Regions from separate parts of the Staphylococcus pseudoxylosus genome, predicted to be linked through region 1. Evidence: riboswitches for the same ligand, from Rfam matches in the RefSeq annotation. Region 1 holds a riboswitch; each other region holds the start of a gene.

Region 1 (4,299 bases):
ATGTAGAGCATGAAATCAAACTGATGAACAAGTATAACAAAGAAAAATAAAATGACAGCGATTGCTAATTTAGTAATTATATTTACATTATCTACAAAAGTATAATGTTTCTTCCAAAGATCAAACATAATAATCACCAGCCATTTCTTCTATGGCATGTTGTGATAAATGGAGTCTTCGTGTTGGATAACGAGATATGATTTCTGAATCATGTGTCACCATAATAATAGTTTGACCACTAGCTACACGTTGTTGAAATAATTTTATTAAATTAAATGTATTATGGCTATCGAGACCAAATGTAGGTTCATCAAGTAATATGAATTCAGATGATGAACTTAGTGCAATTGCAACACTTAAGCGTCTCTTTTGACCGATTGAAAGTTCATAAGGATGTTGAGATTTTACGGATAGCAAATTAAGTGTTTTCAACATTGATTCAGTCTGAGTAGCAGCTTCTTGTTTAGAATTAAATTTATTTTTATATTGAATATGAATTTCATCATAAACGGAAGAGGTAATGAATTGTAATTCTGGATTTTGATAAACTAAATACATATATTTAGCAGCTACTTTAATTTTATTGAAAGAACGATTATTCAATAACATACGTCCTTCATATTTAATTAATTGCATCATTGATTCGAGTAATGATGTTTTTCCAGAGCCATTTGCGCCTGTAATTGTAATCCATTCTCCAGTACCTACATTTAATTGAGGGATATTAATAAGATTACGTTTACCACGTTTTATGGTTACATGATCAAATTCAAGGTCTAAGTTTGAGCAGCTGCTATTGAAATGCATAGTTGGTGGGGCATATTGCCATGCATTAGGGTGCCAAACACCATACTCTGTTAACAAATCTTCATGTTCATTCAAAATTTCATGGGGCGTGTTATCAGCAATAATGTCCCCTTCATAATTTAATAAGATGACACGATCCATATGTTGCCATATATGATTTACTTTATGTTCGACAATGACCACTGTTTTATCTTGCCATAGGGATTTAATTTTACCCCATAGTTCTGCAGTCGATTCAACATCCAACATTGCAGTAGGTTCATCTAAAAACAAGGTTTTCGACTGTTGTAATATCGTTTCTGCAATTGCTAATTTCTGTTTCATACCGCCACTTAGCTGATTAATGTATTGATTTTTATCCACTTTTAAATCGACGGCTTTTAATGCATGATCTATACGTTCATCCATTTCGTGACGAGGGATTTGTTGATTTTCTAAAACAAATGCTAATTCTTCGTCAACTTTAGGCATACAAAATTGACTATCCGGATCTTGAAAGATAACACTACTGGAATTATCGATAATCAATTCATCATATTTGATAGGTAAATCAATAAGATTTGGTACAATACCACTTAATACATTTAATAAAGTGCTTTTGCCAGAACCTGATGGTCCTAATAATAGTACTTTTTCGTTTTCTTTGATTTGGAGTGTTAAATGATCAAATATCTTTTTCTTACCGTTTGGATATTTTAATCGTAAATTTTTTGTAGCTATCAACGTGATTGCTCCTTATAAATTATCATAGTCACTTTCTGTGGCAGGTCTGAACAATTTGGTTACACCCGTTTGATCCAATGCTTTTACTATATAGTAGGATATTAGGCCGGCAACGACGATTCCGCTTATAAGTCTAAAGCCGATATATAACGCTAGATTCCAACCGGCAACTTCACCTAAATAACCATAAGCAAAGTCTAAAGGCAATGTTGAAATAGAAGCTAAGAGACCAGCGAGCATTGCGACCATTGCTGAACGAGATTTATATCTGAAAATAGCAAATATAATTTCACATGCTAAACCTTGTAATAAGGCATAGACCATAGTTGCAATATCAAAACGACCCATGACAATAGTTTCTCCGGCACCAGCAGCAAATTCGGCTAATATTGCAATACCAGCTTTAGGGATAATAAGGTATGCGACGATAGCAGCCATGAACCAAGCACCATATGTTAATTCTTCAAAATGTAACCCTGTAACTTGTAACGCTTTATATACAAAATTCCAAATGTTGTAAATGATTGCAAAAACAACAGCAATGAGCACAGTTACTAGAATCTCTGAAAGCTTTAATCCTTTTGACATAATAAATCCTCCTAATATAAAAACGCACAACCTTCTAGAAAGTTGCGCGTTAACATATAGGCATACAAATACCTGAAAATAGGTGATTAGTACACTTTCCTACGCTAGTTTCATCTAGATCAGGTTCAAAGGGTTTGAGGGTATACCTCATCTCAGTCACAAAACACCCCTAGTGCGAATGATTAATTTAAATTTAACTATAATGTATGACTTTTAAGGGATAATGTCAAGACTGCCCCTTAAATTTAATATATTACATATGTACTTTACTTCCATATAGGTTAATAATTATTTCGCCTTAATCAAACTAAAAATTGTTCATACAAAAGGAGGTAAGCTATTTTATTTGTATCCAATTGCATGACTTCACAATGTATATGGTGTATTTCTAAAGATATTGTTTTCACACATATAATACCTATCCAATGTAAGGGTAATAAAAAATTACACTAAAGATGAGACTGGTTCATTTATTATGAACCAGTCTCACTTGTCGGATTTACATTTATATTTTAAAGCATGTGATACCTATATTATTGAAACATTTAGTCTAATGAATCTTGTACATTCTTTTTGGTTTCTTCTGTACTATCTTCAGCAGTTTCCTTCTTATCTTTTAATTTATCTTCTGCTTCTTTTGCTTGTTCTGCGGCTTTTTTGTTTAATTCTTCTTTGCTCATAGATTAAACACTCCTTTTAAATTATATGACTTCTATAAAATATATACCACAACATAAAAAAATCAAACAAAACTGGTGATTTAGATTTTAGTCTTAGTTATAATCAATTTATTGTTTAATTGAATGGTATAAGTGGAAAGTTGACTATACATCGATTTATATCATACTATGGACGTATTTATTAAATTGTTAAAGACAAGAACTAAATGTTAATATATAATAACTTTTGAGGTGAATGGTATGTCTTTTTTGAAGAAACACGCTGAGATATTATATAGTTATATTATAGGCATCGTTTCGCTTTTCACAGGTCTCATCATTTTAATCAATTTACCTTTAATTGATAAATTAAATAACAAGGGGAAAATTGATCTACATATTCATAATGTATGGGATTTTATAAACGCATTTTTTGGTGAAATAATTAGGGTGATAAGCAATTATATTGGGAACTTCCCGGTATTTAGTGCCATTATAATCATTTTATTTGGTATTGGTGTTGTTTTGCTTGGTTTTACTCTATTTAGAACAACAAGATACGACTATGATATTTCAATATTCTTTTTAGTTGTTGGTATATTGTTCTTTATTATCACGTTAATTTTAATGACTCAAGTTTATAGCTTCTTTGCTATTATTTTCGTAATACCGTTTGCAATTCACATTGGTTACATCGTTTATAAAGATGAGTTAAATACAGATCATAGAAAATACCATTATCTTTGGATTATTTTCAGTTATGGTTTTAGTTATTTAATTACGCAAATTGTGCTATATGGGAGAATTGATAGTGATGAAATTATACCGATTGATATTTTAAGTGTGAACACATTTTTCATAATTATGTGGTTATTAGGTCAAATGTCAATTTGGAACTTCTTATTCTTAAGAAGATCTCTTCCGTTAACTAAGCAAGAACTTGGTGAAGAAGAACCAGAATTATCAAGAACAAGTAAAGGCACAGTAACGAATCAAACGAAAGAAACTTGGAAAAACTTACAAGATAAAACAACAGAATTTACTAGAAAAACACGCAGAAGTGTAGATATTCAAAAAGTAAGAGATAAAAAAGATAAATTCATTACAAAGTGGAAAGATAAAATAGACATCCAAGAGGATGATATTCCTAATTGGATGAAAATACCAAAATGGGTAAAATCAGCGTATGTAGAATTATTTTGTGGCGCAGTGCTATTATTTTTCACTTTAATTGAATTTAACAATCGAAATTCATTGTTCGTTTCTGGCAATTGGGAGATTTCTCAAACGCAATATGTAATTGAATGGATAACATTGCTAATCTTAATGTTTATTATCATTATTTATATATTAACAACATTAACGAATTTCTTAAAAGATAGATTTTACTATTTACAATTATTTATGGTTAGTCTATTATTCTTCAAATTACTTACTGAATTCATGAATATTATGGTACATGGCTTATTACTATCAATTTTCATAACGCCAATATTACTAATTATGTTAATTGCTATTGTTG
Region 2 (4,299 bases), 1.2 Mb from region 1:
TACACCCATAATCATGACGTGTGTTTTTTGAAGTTGACTTTGACCTTGCTCACCAAACTGATGATACCTTACTTGTCGATTGTATCGTTCTATCATAAGAACCCAATACCTTCAGTTGGGCTCGATGCTTGTGCTGTATACTTCACAGGTATTCTTCCTGCTTCATAACTCAATCTTCCTGCATTAATCCCTTTATTCATTGCTTCTGCCATTTTCACAGGATTTGCTGCACTTGATATTCCTGTATTAAGTAAAATACCATCAGCACCTAATTCCATCGCATGACAAGCATCTTTAGGTGAACCAATACCTGCGTCTACGATTACTGGTACATTAACGCGTTCAATAATATAGCGCAAATTTAATGGGTTATTGATTCCTCTCCCCGTACCAATAGGTGAGGCAAGTGGCATAATTGCATGAACACCTAACTCTTCTAAGCGTTTCGCTAACACAACATCATTAGATATATACGGACAAACCGTATAACCTTTGTCTAATAACACTTTACATGCTTCATATGTTTCTAGTGGGTCTGGAAGTAATGTTTCGTCATCACCAATGACTTCTACCTTAATCATGTCGCAAACACCTGCGTGGTTAGCAATTTCTGCTATACGGATTGCTTCTTTAGCTGTCTTAGCCCCTGCAGTATTAGGAAATGTGATGAATTTCGATAAATCAACTTTTGCTAATGGATTTGGTAAATCTTTGTCATATAAATTCATGCGTCTCACTGCAAAAGTTAATACTTCTGTTTCTGACGCTTCAATAGCCTTAGTTTGTATCTCCTCATTATCAAATTTTCCTGTACCTAATAATAATCTTGAATTTAATGTAAAGTTGCCTATTTTAAACATATTAACCGCCTCCTACAAATTCTAATAATTCTAAGTTATCTTCATCATTGACTATTCGAGATGTAAATTGTTCTCGCTTAATTAATGTTTCATTATGCTCTACAATAATCCGTGTTTCATCCAGTCCTAATGATTGAATTATTTCTTGTATATTAATTGGTTGTTCAAAGTTAAATACATCACCATTAATCTTACATTTCATTTCGTTCACCTCTCCTAATCTGAAAATCGTACAATTGTTTTGGCCTATGCCCGCTGATAATCCATTGACTCATCAACTCACCTATTAAAGGCGAAAGTAAAATTCCATTGCGATAATGGCCAGCAATCACAAATAAGTCTTTATCTACTTCATCCATAATAGGCTGTTCATTTTGACAATAAGGCCGTATACCTGACCATTGATTTATGATTTTTCCATTTTTTAAATCAGGTATATAGTGCAAAGCCTGTGACTTAAGCCAAGCTTTTCCTGAATTAGACACCCCAACTGAGTAGTCATCAAAGTAACTTGTTGCACCGACTAAATATCTATTCTTTAATTTAGGGACGACGTAACAACCATTTGTCAGGAACATGGTAACATCCAAATTCAAATCGGGTTGTTCTATCAATAGTACTTCCCCTTTCACACCACTTACCGCTTCACAAGGTAAATATTGCCGTAAAAGTTTGCTTGTCCAAGCACCACCCGTGACAATTAACTTTTCAGTATAATAGGTTCCACTTTGTGTCTCCACGCGGTAGCCACTTTTTTCGGATTCAATATTGGTCACAGTTGTTTGGTATATCCTATCTATATGTCGATGTGAAAGTGACTTTAACAACGCTTTGGTATAGCGGTTTGCATTAATTTGATTATCTTCAGGCATATAGATACCATTTGTATGTTTTGAAGTAATGGCCTCGTTGGACAGGTGCTGAACATCAGTCGGGCTAAGACGTTCTACAGATGTAAAATGTTGTCTTAAAAATTGATATTGTTGTTCAATCTTTTTATTATCATAATGATCCGTAGCCAATTTTATTAATCCGCTATTTAAATACTCAATATCCACACCAACCTCTTCAAACAAACTGTCTCTTAGCGGTTCGAACATCCTTTGAGAAGTTGTTGCCAAACTAAACAAAGCACTGTTTTCGGTAAATTCATTTTGCGCGCCTAACATCCCACCCGCTTTATAAGATGCATGCTTGCCTGCTTCATCTCTATCTATCACAGCTATATTCGCAAAAGTTTGACTTAACCCACGTGCAATTGACATGCCCATGACTCCTGATCCAATAATAATGACATCATACATGCCCATCCCACACTTCCTTCATATGCTTGAGTTTTTGTTTCGAGTATTGATTAAAAATAGAAATCCCGGCTATGCCTGAAAATTCATTAGGTAAAGAAGATAAAGTATGTTGATTTATACCTCCAATTGCAATAATCGGAATATCAATTTGTAGAGCTGCTTCAATCTCAGACTTTACTCTAGGTGTTTGCTGAGGTTTAGAAGGTGTCTCAAATACGTGTCCAAACAACACAAAATCTAGCCCCAAATATTTAGCGTTAGCAATAGCATCTTTATGATGCGTAGACATACTCACTTGTATATTGGGATAATTAGCTTGTACTTCCTCAACACAGGGGTCGTTTTCCCTAAAATGAATTGCCGACAAGTCACATTTTAGGATTACATTAATATCACTATGAACAATAATCTTATCCTTAGGAAACTCATTTTTTAGTAATTCATTAACCCACTGAATGACTTCTTCAGTATTCGTTGGCACTCTTATTAATAAGTAATCAATAACACTTTCGATTTCACAGTAATGCTTAATATGTGATTTAGACAAATCTTGATATGGTGTAATAGCAATAAACAATATATTCACCCCAAATAAAAAAACGTTATTTTCCCTGGCGGAAAAATAACGTTATATGATTGCTTCTATCATAGAAAACGCCACTTTCCTACGCCAGTGCGAACTGGATCAGGTTCTAGGAATCCCTCAGTCATTACTTCAGTCTCAGCCTTTATCAAAGGCACTTCCAGTGGTTTCTATCTATTAAATTTTCAAAATAAATGTTCATTCACATCTTTTAGCGATTACTTACAATCTAACTTATAATGATTTACTTTTCAAGTATCACTTTAACATTAGTAGCACATGTTTCTAATAATAGATAACATGATTATGTGTTTTCTCACTTATAAAGACAACTCTAACAAACGTGCCGTTATAGGCCGGGTCTGACGATAGACTTCTTGATATATTTCAAAATATTTAATATAGCGTTCATGATGAGCTTTATTTGGCAGAAAAGTTCTATCATAGACAATAAATTGATTAACTACATCTTCTATGTTTTCATACCAACCCAAACCGACAATAGCTAGCATTGCAGCACCCATGCAAGGCCCTTCTTCATATTTCAATTTACTGACTTTCGCATTAAATATATCAGCCTGTAATTGTAACCAAAAATCATTTTTCGCACCACCACCGATTGATGTAATATGCGTTATGTCCTTCTCTTTTTCACGTAAATATACCAATGTTTCATACAATGAATAAGTAATACCTTCAATTACTGATCTAGCTATATCTGCATTTGTATGTAAAGTACTTAACCCGATAAAGCTGCCTCTAATTTTCGAATCGCCATGTGGTGTACGCTCACCCGAAAGATATGGTGCAAATAACAACCCTTCACTGCCAATTGTAGATTCACTTGCTAAACTTAAAATTTGATTAAAAGTTAAGTCAGGAAACATATACTTTTTCAACCAATTCAAACTATCTCCAGCAGCAAGCGTCACGCCCATTACATAGGATTTATCCTCAACAACATGATTGAAATAGTGCAAATTATGCCGATACGTCTTTCCTTCTCCTTCTTCACAAGTTAATAACGTACCAGAAGTCCCAATACTGCATAATGTATCACTGGATTTGATAACACCCGCACCAAGTGCACCGCATGCATTATCACCACCACCAGCAAAAACAGCCACATCATCTTTTAAACCTAATAATTTAGCTAGGCTACTTTCTACATATCCAATAAAATCTCCGGATGATACGAGTGGGGGATAAATATTATGAATACCAAATTGTGAGCCAATGGCCTTCGACCAATTTTTCTGTTTTGGATCCATTAATAGTGTGCTCGAAGCATCTGAATATTCCATATTTATTTTACCAGTAAGCTTAAAACGCACATAATCTTTAGGTAATAAGAATGATGCTATCTTGTTCCAATTCTTAGGCTCATGATCTTTTATCCATAGCAATTTCGTCAGTGTAAAACCTTCTAACACCGGATTGGATAACACATAATTACCAAATTGTTGTTCAATTGTTGCGCACTGATGTGTTGATCGAGTATCATTCCATAATATTGCATTTCGAATCGGTTTATTATTGCTATCTAATGCCA
Region 3 (4,299 bases), 200 kb from region 1:
TCGATCATATTAAGGCAATTATTCAGTCTATGACACCAAGTGAACGTAATGAACCTGAGACATTAAATGTATCTCGTAAAAAACGTATCGCTAAGGGTTCTGGTCGTTCAGTTCAAGAAATAAATAGATTAATGAAACAATTTAATGATATGAAGAAAATGATGAAACAATTTTCCGGTGGTGGAAAAGGTAAAAAAGGTAAACGTAAGCAAATGGAAAATATGATGAATGGTATGAACTTACCATTTTAAAATGTGCTTCTTAAAAAGAGTAATCTAATAATAATTTAAAAAGTAGTAATCCACATCGAAAGTGTGAATTACTACTTTTTTGTAGTGGTTTTAGAACGTAGACAACCCTTAGGATTATCATCTAAGGGTTGTTTATTATATTCGTATAGTAATTTTTTTAAATAGCAATGGTCTTTCAGACTAAAGTAGGTTCTATTATCAATTGATTTATTCAATACAATAACGGCCACCGCTGTTTAATTTGTATATAATATGATTTTTAAATGTGATTTGGGGCGACCCCCTATGGAAAGAGGGCTAGCCAACGATCACAGGATAAGGCAATGCCTACGGAGCGTGTACAAAACTGTCAACAAAGTCGGAGGCTTTGTCGATAATATGCTCCCTATATTACGGCGATTTTGCTTATAACAAACGTGTTGTTTTGAGGAGAAGATACCGATAAATATTTATTAATGAATACCGATATTTTCCCTGAATGTTTTGCCTTCATATTCAGTTCGGTATAAACCACGCTTTTGTAATTCAGGTACAATATCATCGACGAAATCTTGTAAACTATTTGGGAATACTGGGGGCATTAGGTTAAACCCATCCGCAATCCCTTCATTAAACCAACGTTCCATTTCATCCACAATATCCTTTGGTGTCCCAATAAGTGTTAAATGTCCGCCACCTGCACTTAAATAGCCTAATAATTCTCGCAATGTTGGATTTTTATCTTTGATAATTTCTAACACAGTTTGATAACGTCCTTTAGGTCCATTAAAAGATTCTACGGGTGGTAACGAGGGTACAAGTTCATCCAAATCCCAATTATGGCAATCTTGACGAATAAAAAACTCTAATTGATTTAAAGCTGTATCAACTTCTAAAGATTTATCGAGTTGTTGTTTTTTGGCATAAGCTTCTTCATATGATTGTCCAACGTACGTTACTAAACCAGGGAATACTTTCAAGCTATTTTCAGACTTTCCTTGTTGTATTAATTTTTGGTTTAATCTTTTTTTAAAATTAGTTGCTTGATCAAAATTCCAAGCCACAGCATAGACTGCATCTGCGTATTTAGTTGCCAATTCGATACCAGGATCTGATGCACCGGCTTGCATTGCAATTGGTTTTCCTTGAGGGCTACTTGGTGTTGTCAATGGTCCCTGTACACTGAAGTGTGAACCTTTATGATGGATAGCATTGATTGCAGAATTATTAATTAAACTATTGTCTTCTTTATTATGTAAAAAGTCATCCACACTCCAAGATTCAAGTAATCGATTCATCACTTGAGCGAATTCATCTGCTTTTTTATAGCGTGCTTCGTGTTCAGGTAAGTGATCCATACCATGGTTCGCAGCTTCCAAATCTGTCATTGAAGTGACTAAATTCCAACCAGCGCGGCCTTGGCTAATGTGGTCAACACTCAATAGTTGTCTAGCCGCTGTAAAAGGGTTAGAAAATGTGCTGGATATAGTAGCAACTAGTCCAACATGTTGTGTAACTTGTGATATCGCTGTTAAATTAACTAGAGGATCGAACCAAAATGCAGGCATATCACTTTTAGAATTAGCTGGAAACGATTGATTGTCAGCGAAAAATATAGCATCAAATAAGCCTTGTTCTGCAATTTTTGCTAACGACTGATAATACGTAATATCACCAATACGTTCAATGCTTGAATGGGGCATGCGCCATGCAGCCTGATGGTGACCACATCCATAGATGAGTACACCGATGTTGAGATGTTGTGTTTGTGTCATAGAATCCATCGCTCCTCCTTATTAATTCATTGTTAAGCCGCCGTCGACTGTAAAGTTCTGACCTGTAATGCCATCAGATTGATCTGATACGAGATACGCGACCATATTAGCTACATCTTGTGGTGAGGTAACATTTTTGAGAGGTGTTGTTTGCGCAATTAAATCAAAGACCTCAGTTGATGTCGTTGCACTTGCATCGGTTGTTTTTAACAAACCGCCAGATACTACGTTTGATGTGATACCATATTGTCCTAATTCGGCAGCCAAATTACGTGAAAATCCAATTAATCCAGCTTTAGCTGTGGTATATTCATGATAAGGGACAACAGGATTTTGAAATAAATTCGTACCTATTGAGATGATTTTACCTTTTTGTCTTTGAATGAATTGAGGTATAGCGCTTTGACATATATTGAAAGCCGCTTTTAATGTGCCATCAATTTGTTGCTGGTAATCTTCCCATGTAAGATCTGCAAATGCTTTTTGTTCAACAGGATCAAATTTAAATCCAACTAGGGCATTATTAATTACCACATCTATCTGACCAAAATATTGTGTAGCTTCATCAACTAATCTATCAATTTCATTTCGTTTTGTCACATCTGCTTGTACAGCGATAGCTTGTCGAGTTCCAATTTCATCAACAAGCTTTTGTGCAGCATGTTCACTTTTATGATAGTTTATAACTACGTTATGGTCATGCTGAGCTAGTGTTTTTACTATAGCTGCACCTAATCCACGGCTACTGCCAGTTACTATGACGTTTTTTTTCATTATATACACTCCTTCATTTTCAATAAAAAAATACACAACCCTTCAGAAAGAAAGTTGTGTATTAGAAATATCAACATATGTATAAAAAGTGCTTCAAAAAGCTTTTGAAATATGCTTGATTTCACACTTTCCTCCGCTAGTTCAAACTAGATCAGGTTCAAAGGGTTTGAGTTAGACTCATCTCAGTTAGAAACACCCCTAGTGCATTTAGTTATTTAATTTAATTTAATTTCAATGTATATTTTTTAGTGAATAATGTCAAGTTTAGGATAATTTAAGATTTTATACGATGTCATTTTGATTTGAAAAAAAGAAATTGGCGGAATGTTGAAATTGGTAAAGAAGAAACTCTTTACAAAGTTGAAGATTACTGTTATTATTATTTCTTGTAGAAAATAAAAACTATGAAAATTAAAGGAGCGAATATAAATGGCAGTTAAATTACGTTTAACACGTTTAGGTTCAAAAAGAAATCCATTCTATCGTATCGTAGCAGCTGATGCTCGTGCACCACGTGACGGTCGTAATATCGAACAAATCGGTACTTACAACCCTAACAATGTCAATGCACCAGAAGTTAAAATCGACGAAGAATTAGCACTTAAATGGTTAAAAGATGGTGCAAAACCAACTGATACAGTTCGTAATATTTTATCAAGAGAAGGTATCTTGAAAAAATTTGATGAGCAAAAATAATTTTCAACCTAATATACATTCTGTATATTTGTAAGAGTACCTCGAGAGGTGCTCTTTTTTTATTGTGAAATATCCAATATAATTCAATAATAATGAAAAATGGCGATATATCATAGAGCCTTTATTTTTTAAATGTAATGAGTCACAGTGATCGAACTTACGTGTTATAATGAGCTAATAAAATAGCGAAGATACATAATTAAAGATAACAGAAATAGTCAAATTATTTTGGAGGAACATATATGAAAGTTGAAGTAGGGAAGATTGTAAATACACATGGAATAAAAGGAGAAATTAAGGTGAAATCTAATTCAGATTTTACCGATATACGTTTTCAACCCGGGGAAATCGTTGAGATCGAACGTAAAGACAAAGAATCATTAACATTTACAATTTCATCATATAGAATGCATAAAGGACTTCATATGTTAACATTTGAAGGAATCAATAATATTAATGATATTGAGCATTTAAAAGGTGAAACGTTAGTTCAAGAACGTGACCATGAAGAAATTGAATTAGGTGAACATGAATATTATTATTCAGATATTATTGGTTGTACGGTCTTCGATGAAGAAGATACGCCAATTGGTCGTGTGATAGAAATTTTTGAAACAGGTGCCAATGATGTTTGGGTTGTTAAAGGGGATAAAGAATATTTAATACCTTATATTGCAGACGTAGTTAAAGAAATTGATGTCGAAGGTAGACGTATTCAAATCTCACCTATGGAAGGATTGTTAGATTAATGAAGATTGATTATTTAACTCTATTTCCAGATATGTTTAATGACGTGTTAAATCATTCTATTCTGAAGCGTGCTC
Region 4 (4,299 bases), 990 kb from region 1:
TTCTCCTGTTATTGTTATAGCTGTATCAAATTGATGATATGCATTTTTAGCAATAGTAATCGCATCTAAATCTTGGTCACTATCTGTCCCTTTCATTGTTGTGTCCGCATCCATCAATGCTAATACTTCTGATGCATTACCTTTGATTACGGCAACATCAATTTCTTTCAAGAAAGTCGTACAAAAATCTTTTCTATATTGAGACGCACCTACCGCTACAGGGTCAAAAACAATAGGTGTCCCTATTTGATTTGCCGTTTTAGCAATCTTTAAAATATCTACTTCTCTTGATTTCGTCAGTGTACCAATATTTATTAGTAGTGCATTTGCATAAGTAAGCATATCAAACGCTTCTTCCGGTGCTTCACTCATAGCTGGACTCGCACCTAAACTTAATAAGCCATTGGCTGTAAAATTCTTCACAACATCATTCGTATAACAAATAACTAACGGATTATTTTCTCTTAATAGATTCAAGCTACTCATCATCTAAACCTACTTTCTTCATATATGCAAAATGGTTCACAGGTCCTCTACCCTGACCAATTTCAGGTGTGTATTTTATACTTAATGAAATAAAGGCTTTGGCTTTTTTTACCGCTTCATAAATTGATTTACCTTTGGCTAGTTCCGCAGTGATTACCGCTGAAAATGTACATCCAGTACCATGCGTATGTTTCGTTTCATAACGCGGCTCTTCAAAGGTATAAACATTATCTTTGGTAAATAAGTAGTCTTTAGCTATATCTAAATCTTCTGCATGCCCACCTTTAATCACAACACCTTTACTACCAATTTCATTTATAAAAATTTCACCGGCTTTATAAATAGACGCTTCATCATTTATAGTCATTCCAGTGATTTCTTCTGCTTCAGGTAAATTTGGCGTTGCAACTGTAGCTAAAGGTAATAAAATATTTTGCAAATCCTTTTTAGCATCATCATCCATCAATGAATCTCCACTTTTTGCTAGCATAACTGGATCTATAACATATGGTATATCAGGATACGATACTAAATACTCTCGAATAACTTTCATCATATCTTTTGATGCAATCATCCCTGTTTTAATTGCATGTGGTAACTCATCATCAAAAACACTGCTAAGTTGTTCAGATAACCATTGCGTTTCTAAATTGTGTATATGTTGTACACCTTTCGTATTTTGAGCTACAATACTCGTTATCGTGGCCATCCCGTACACGCCGCAAGCATGAAAAGATTTTAAATCTGCCATAACACCGGCGCCACCAGTTGGGTCAGTACCTGCAATCGTTAAAGCAATTTTTGGTTTTTTCATTCTATTCCCCTCCATATAACCAATCTTCTTCGATATATGACATATTAAAGAAATTACGTTCATGAATCGTACTTTGTAAAAAACACATTTTTATTTCATGCTTTTCATCCACAGTACATGCTTCAGTGAGTTTATTCAATAATTTATCAAATACATCGACCAATTCATCCATTTCAGTGCTATAAAAATCGAACCATTTTGCTAATATCGAATCTCTATTTAATTGATTATCTTCTAAAGCACGTTGAGCAATCGCTTGGTATACATATGGACAAGGTGCCATAGCAGCAATCGTATATGCTGCATTTTCCTTTGCATACGCATTAAAATACATGTGCTTAATATAATGATCACCACTTGGTGGCCATACTTTTTCACTTACAATATCATCATACTTTTCTCCAACATATTCAGCTAATATTTCATGTGCTTCCACTTCACCATCAACAATAAATTGAATTTGTTCCACTAAAAATTTCACGTCTTCTAATTTATTCATTTTGGGAATAAGCAATGCATATATATTAGCAAATTCTTTTAGATACGATGCGTCGGCACGTAAATAAAATTTGGTTGCCTCAATAGGTAAATTACCGTGCAACATTCCTTGTATAAATGGATCCTTATAAATATCATCTATAATATTTTGTGACGCTTTCTTCAATGTTTCTGAAAATAACAAATAATTTCCTCCTATAAAATAAAAACTACATTCCAACTAGGAATGTAGTTAATTAATAGAAAGGTACAGCAATTCAACTATAATTAAACTACTTTCCTACGTTGGTATTAACCAAATCAGGTTGTAAGGGTCTGACGTAAATCATCTCAGCCAAAAGGCTCCCCTAGTAGATTTCATATATTATATTTACTTAAAACATATCAAAGTATGCCACCTATTGCAATAAAATGGTTTATATAAAAAGAGCGGCAGAATTATATTTAGTTAAAATGATGTAATTAGATTAATTCTGCCTCTAGTCATATAACTAATTGATATATGATATTCATCTTTAACTTTATATACTCCACTAGCGTATTATAAAAAGCCCTCGACATCTAGTCATGTCGAGGGCTCTAATAATATACTTTATTTGATTGCTGTTATATTATGCAGTTACCCATTGTGAAGGGCCAACTTCATCATATAATTTTTGAGCTGCAGCGTCTTGTACTGCTTCTGGCGCATTACCAGCTGGTTGACCTTGATATTGAGCAGGTGCTACTGAATCCCATGTGCTTTGTAAGAATTGGAACTTACCTGAAGCGCCTGATGATGGGTTTGTAGCATGAATATCGCCACCTGATTCACGTTGTGCAATTTGTTGTAAGTGCGCATTCACACCTGATGAACCTTCTGAAGCTTCATTTGAGCTTGATTCGTTTGAGCTAGCTGAAGATTGTGAAGTTGCTTCTTGTTGTGGTTGTTGTGTTGTTTCTTCTTGAGGTGCTGCTTCTTGTGTTGGTTGCTCTGTTGCAGTTTGAGCTGGTTGAGCTTGCTCTTCTTGTGCATTATTATCTGTAGTTTGCTCTACTGACGTATTTGATTCTTCGCTTGAACCTTCACCGTAGCTCCAGCTAAATTTTTCACCGTCTGAAGAAAAGTTAAAGTTTTTATTATTATATGTGAAATTAATGTCATACGCACCTTCTTGAACTGGTGCTTCGTTTAATGATTCTGGATTAGTTAGTGCTTGTTGCGCTAATTGAGCTTTGTCTACACCTTGTTCAGCAGCGTCAGCTGAATTTCCTGCTGCAAATCCTGTTACTCCAAGTCCTACTGCTAAAGTTGATGCAATTACTGTTTTTTTCATTGTAAAAAAGTCCTCCTATAAGGTAATAAGTTATTTATGATTAATTCGCAAGTACAACTATAACATGCATAAAACCATTGTAGGTTACAAAGAAATGAAAAAACCTGAAGTTTTTTTACGATTAAATTACATATAAATATATTTTGAAATTAATTTTTTTCTTTTTAAATACTACTATGAAAGTTTTCCGGAATATTTCATTGTTATATAGTATGTAATATAATTGTAATTTATCTGATTATTCTGTATATATAAAAACTTAGATTTATTTCTCTCTCATTTCTCAAAACATTTTATATTTAAAAAGCTATCCCTCTTTTTTACTTATATGAAGAGGAATAGCCTGAAGAAGTATAATTGATAGTAGGATTTAATGTATATAGATTTGGGTGGGTTAATTTTGAGGTAAGTTTAAATTGGGAGTATTATACAATTTCATATATTTCATTGTCTTGTAGACTTTTATCTTTAATTGAATTACAAACTTGATCTATAGGGGATGTTTCATGAAATTCACTAACTTCATCTTTGTTTCTCGGAGACATAAATTTAATCGTTTCAATAAAAAGTTCTGATACATAATGCATCTGCCCTTCTTTTTCATATTTTCGTGATTGCATTTGACCAGTAATTCCCACAAGTGATCCTTTATTTAAATATAGTTCGATATTATTAGCTATTTTACCAACTGCCTTACAATATAAATAATCACAAATGGTATTTTGATCCTTATCTCTATAATTTCTTGTTATCGCTACACACATTGTAGCTAACTTATTCCCCTCCTTTTCATAAATTTTAGGGTCTTTGGTTAATCTCCCTACTATGACAATGTTGTTAATCATATGTCACCTCCTTTATAACTTTATACTAATCATTTTCAAATCTCAGGTCAAAATACATTAATACTAGAATTTAAAAGTGAATTCACACTAAATTCTACAAAATTCACCTCTACTATTTAAAATTACGTTATAATGATTGTATAAATGAAATAATTGTAGAATTTAAATTTATTAAATGGATGTGAGAACGATGAAATCATTTAAAGCTGTTCGATTTCAAATCGTATCAGAAAGTGGTGGCGTCACTGAATACGAATTAGAAGATGGCGTTATAATCAATAAAGAAAATAGTGGTACTGGTTGGTTATTAGAAATTGTTATATCAGACTTTCATTATGAA

What was found. Region 1 has a riboswitch for thiamine pyrophosphate ahead of LG295_RS09515 (ECF transporter S component). Riboswitches for the same ligand answer to the same signal wherever they lie in the genome.
Region 2: linked by a shared signal. The riboswitch ahead of LG295_RS01165 (thiamine phosphate synthase) and the one ahead of LG295_RS09515 (ECF transporter S component) in region 1 are both predicted to bind thiamine pyrophosphate.
Region 3: linked by a shared signal. The riboswitch ahead of LG295_RS08495 (3-oxoacyl-ACP reductase) and the one ahead of LG295_RS09515 (ECF transporter S component) in region 1 are both predicted to bind thiamine pyrophosphate.
Region 4: linked by a shared signal. The riboswitch ahead of tenA (thiaminase II) and the one ahead of LG295_RS09515 (ECF transporter S component) in region 1 are both predicted to bind thiamine pyrophosphate.

What each region holds. Positions count from the first base shown of each region.
Region 1 covers NZ_CP085024.1:1,984,259-1,988,557, reverse strand. Annotated here, with positions in the region: gene LG295_RS09525 (energy-coupling factor transporter transmembrane protein EcfT) at 1-128, opposite strand, end outside; gene LG295_RS09520 (ABC transporter ATP-binding protein) at 121-1,530, opposite strand; gene LG295_RS09515 (ECF transporter S component) at 1,543-2,118, opposite strand; TPP riboswitch at 2,198-2,299, opposite strand; gene graF (glycopeptide resistance-associated protein GraF) at 2,664-2,798, opposite strand; gene auxA (lipoteichoic acid stability factor AuxA) at 3,039-4,299, shown strand, end outside.
Region 2 covers NZ_CP085024.1:251,147-255,445, reverse strand. Annotated here, with positions in the region: gene LG295_RS01185 (ThiF family adenylyltransferase) at 1-93, opposite strand, end outside; gene LG295_RS01180 (thiazole synthase) at 93-860, opposite strand; gene thiS (sulfur carrier protein ThiS) at 862-1,062, opposite strand; gene LG295_RS01170 (FAD-binding oxidoreductase) at 1,052-2,164, opposite strand; gene LG295_RS01165 (thiamine phosphate synthase) at 2,157-2,750, opposite strand; TPP riboswitch at 2,810-2,919, opposite strand; gene xylB (xylulokinase) at 3,068-4,299, opposite strand, start outside.
Region 3 covers NZ_CP085024.1:1,782,557-1,786,855, reverse strand. Annotated here, with positions in the region: gene ffh (signal recognition particle protein) at 1-251, shown strand, start outside; gene LG295_RS08500 (LLM class flavin-dependent oxidoreductase) at 704-2,005, opposite strand; gene LG295_RS08495 (3-oxoacyl-ACP reductase) at 2,027-2,779, opposite strand; TPP riboswitch at 2,891-2,989, opposite strand; gene rpsP (30S ribosomal protein S16) at 3,209-3,475, shown strand; gene rimM (ribosome maturation factor RimM) at 3,718-4,224, shown strand; gene trmD (tRNA (guanosine(37)-N1)-methyltransferase TrmD) at 4,224-4,299, shown strand, end outside.
Region 4 covers NZ_CP085024.1:994,115-998,413, reverse strand. Annotated here, with positions in the region: gene thiM (hydroxyethylthiazole kinase) at 1-486, opposite strand, end outside; gene thiD (bifunctional hydroxymethylpyrimidine kinase/phosphomethylpyrimidine kinase) at 479-1,300, opposite strand; gene tenA (thiaminase II) at 1,302-1,982, opposite strand; TPP riboswitch at 2,059-2,157, opposite strand; gene LG295_RS04635 (transglycosylase family protein) at 2,410-3,114, opposite strand; gene LG295_RS04630 (single-stranded DNA-binding protein) at 3,540-3,959, opposite strand; gene LG295_RS04625 (YwpF-like family protein) at 4,150-4,299, shown strand, end outside.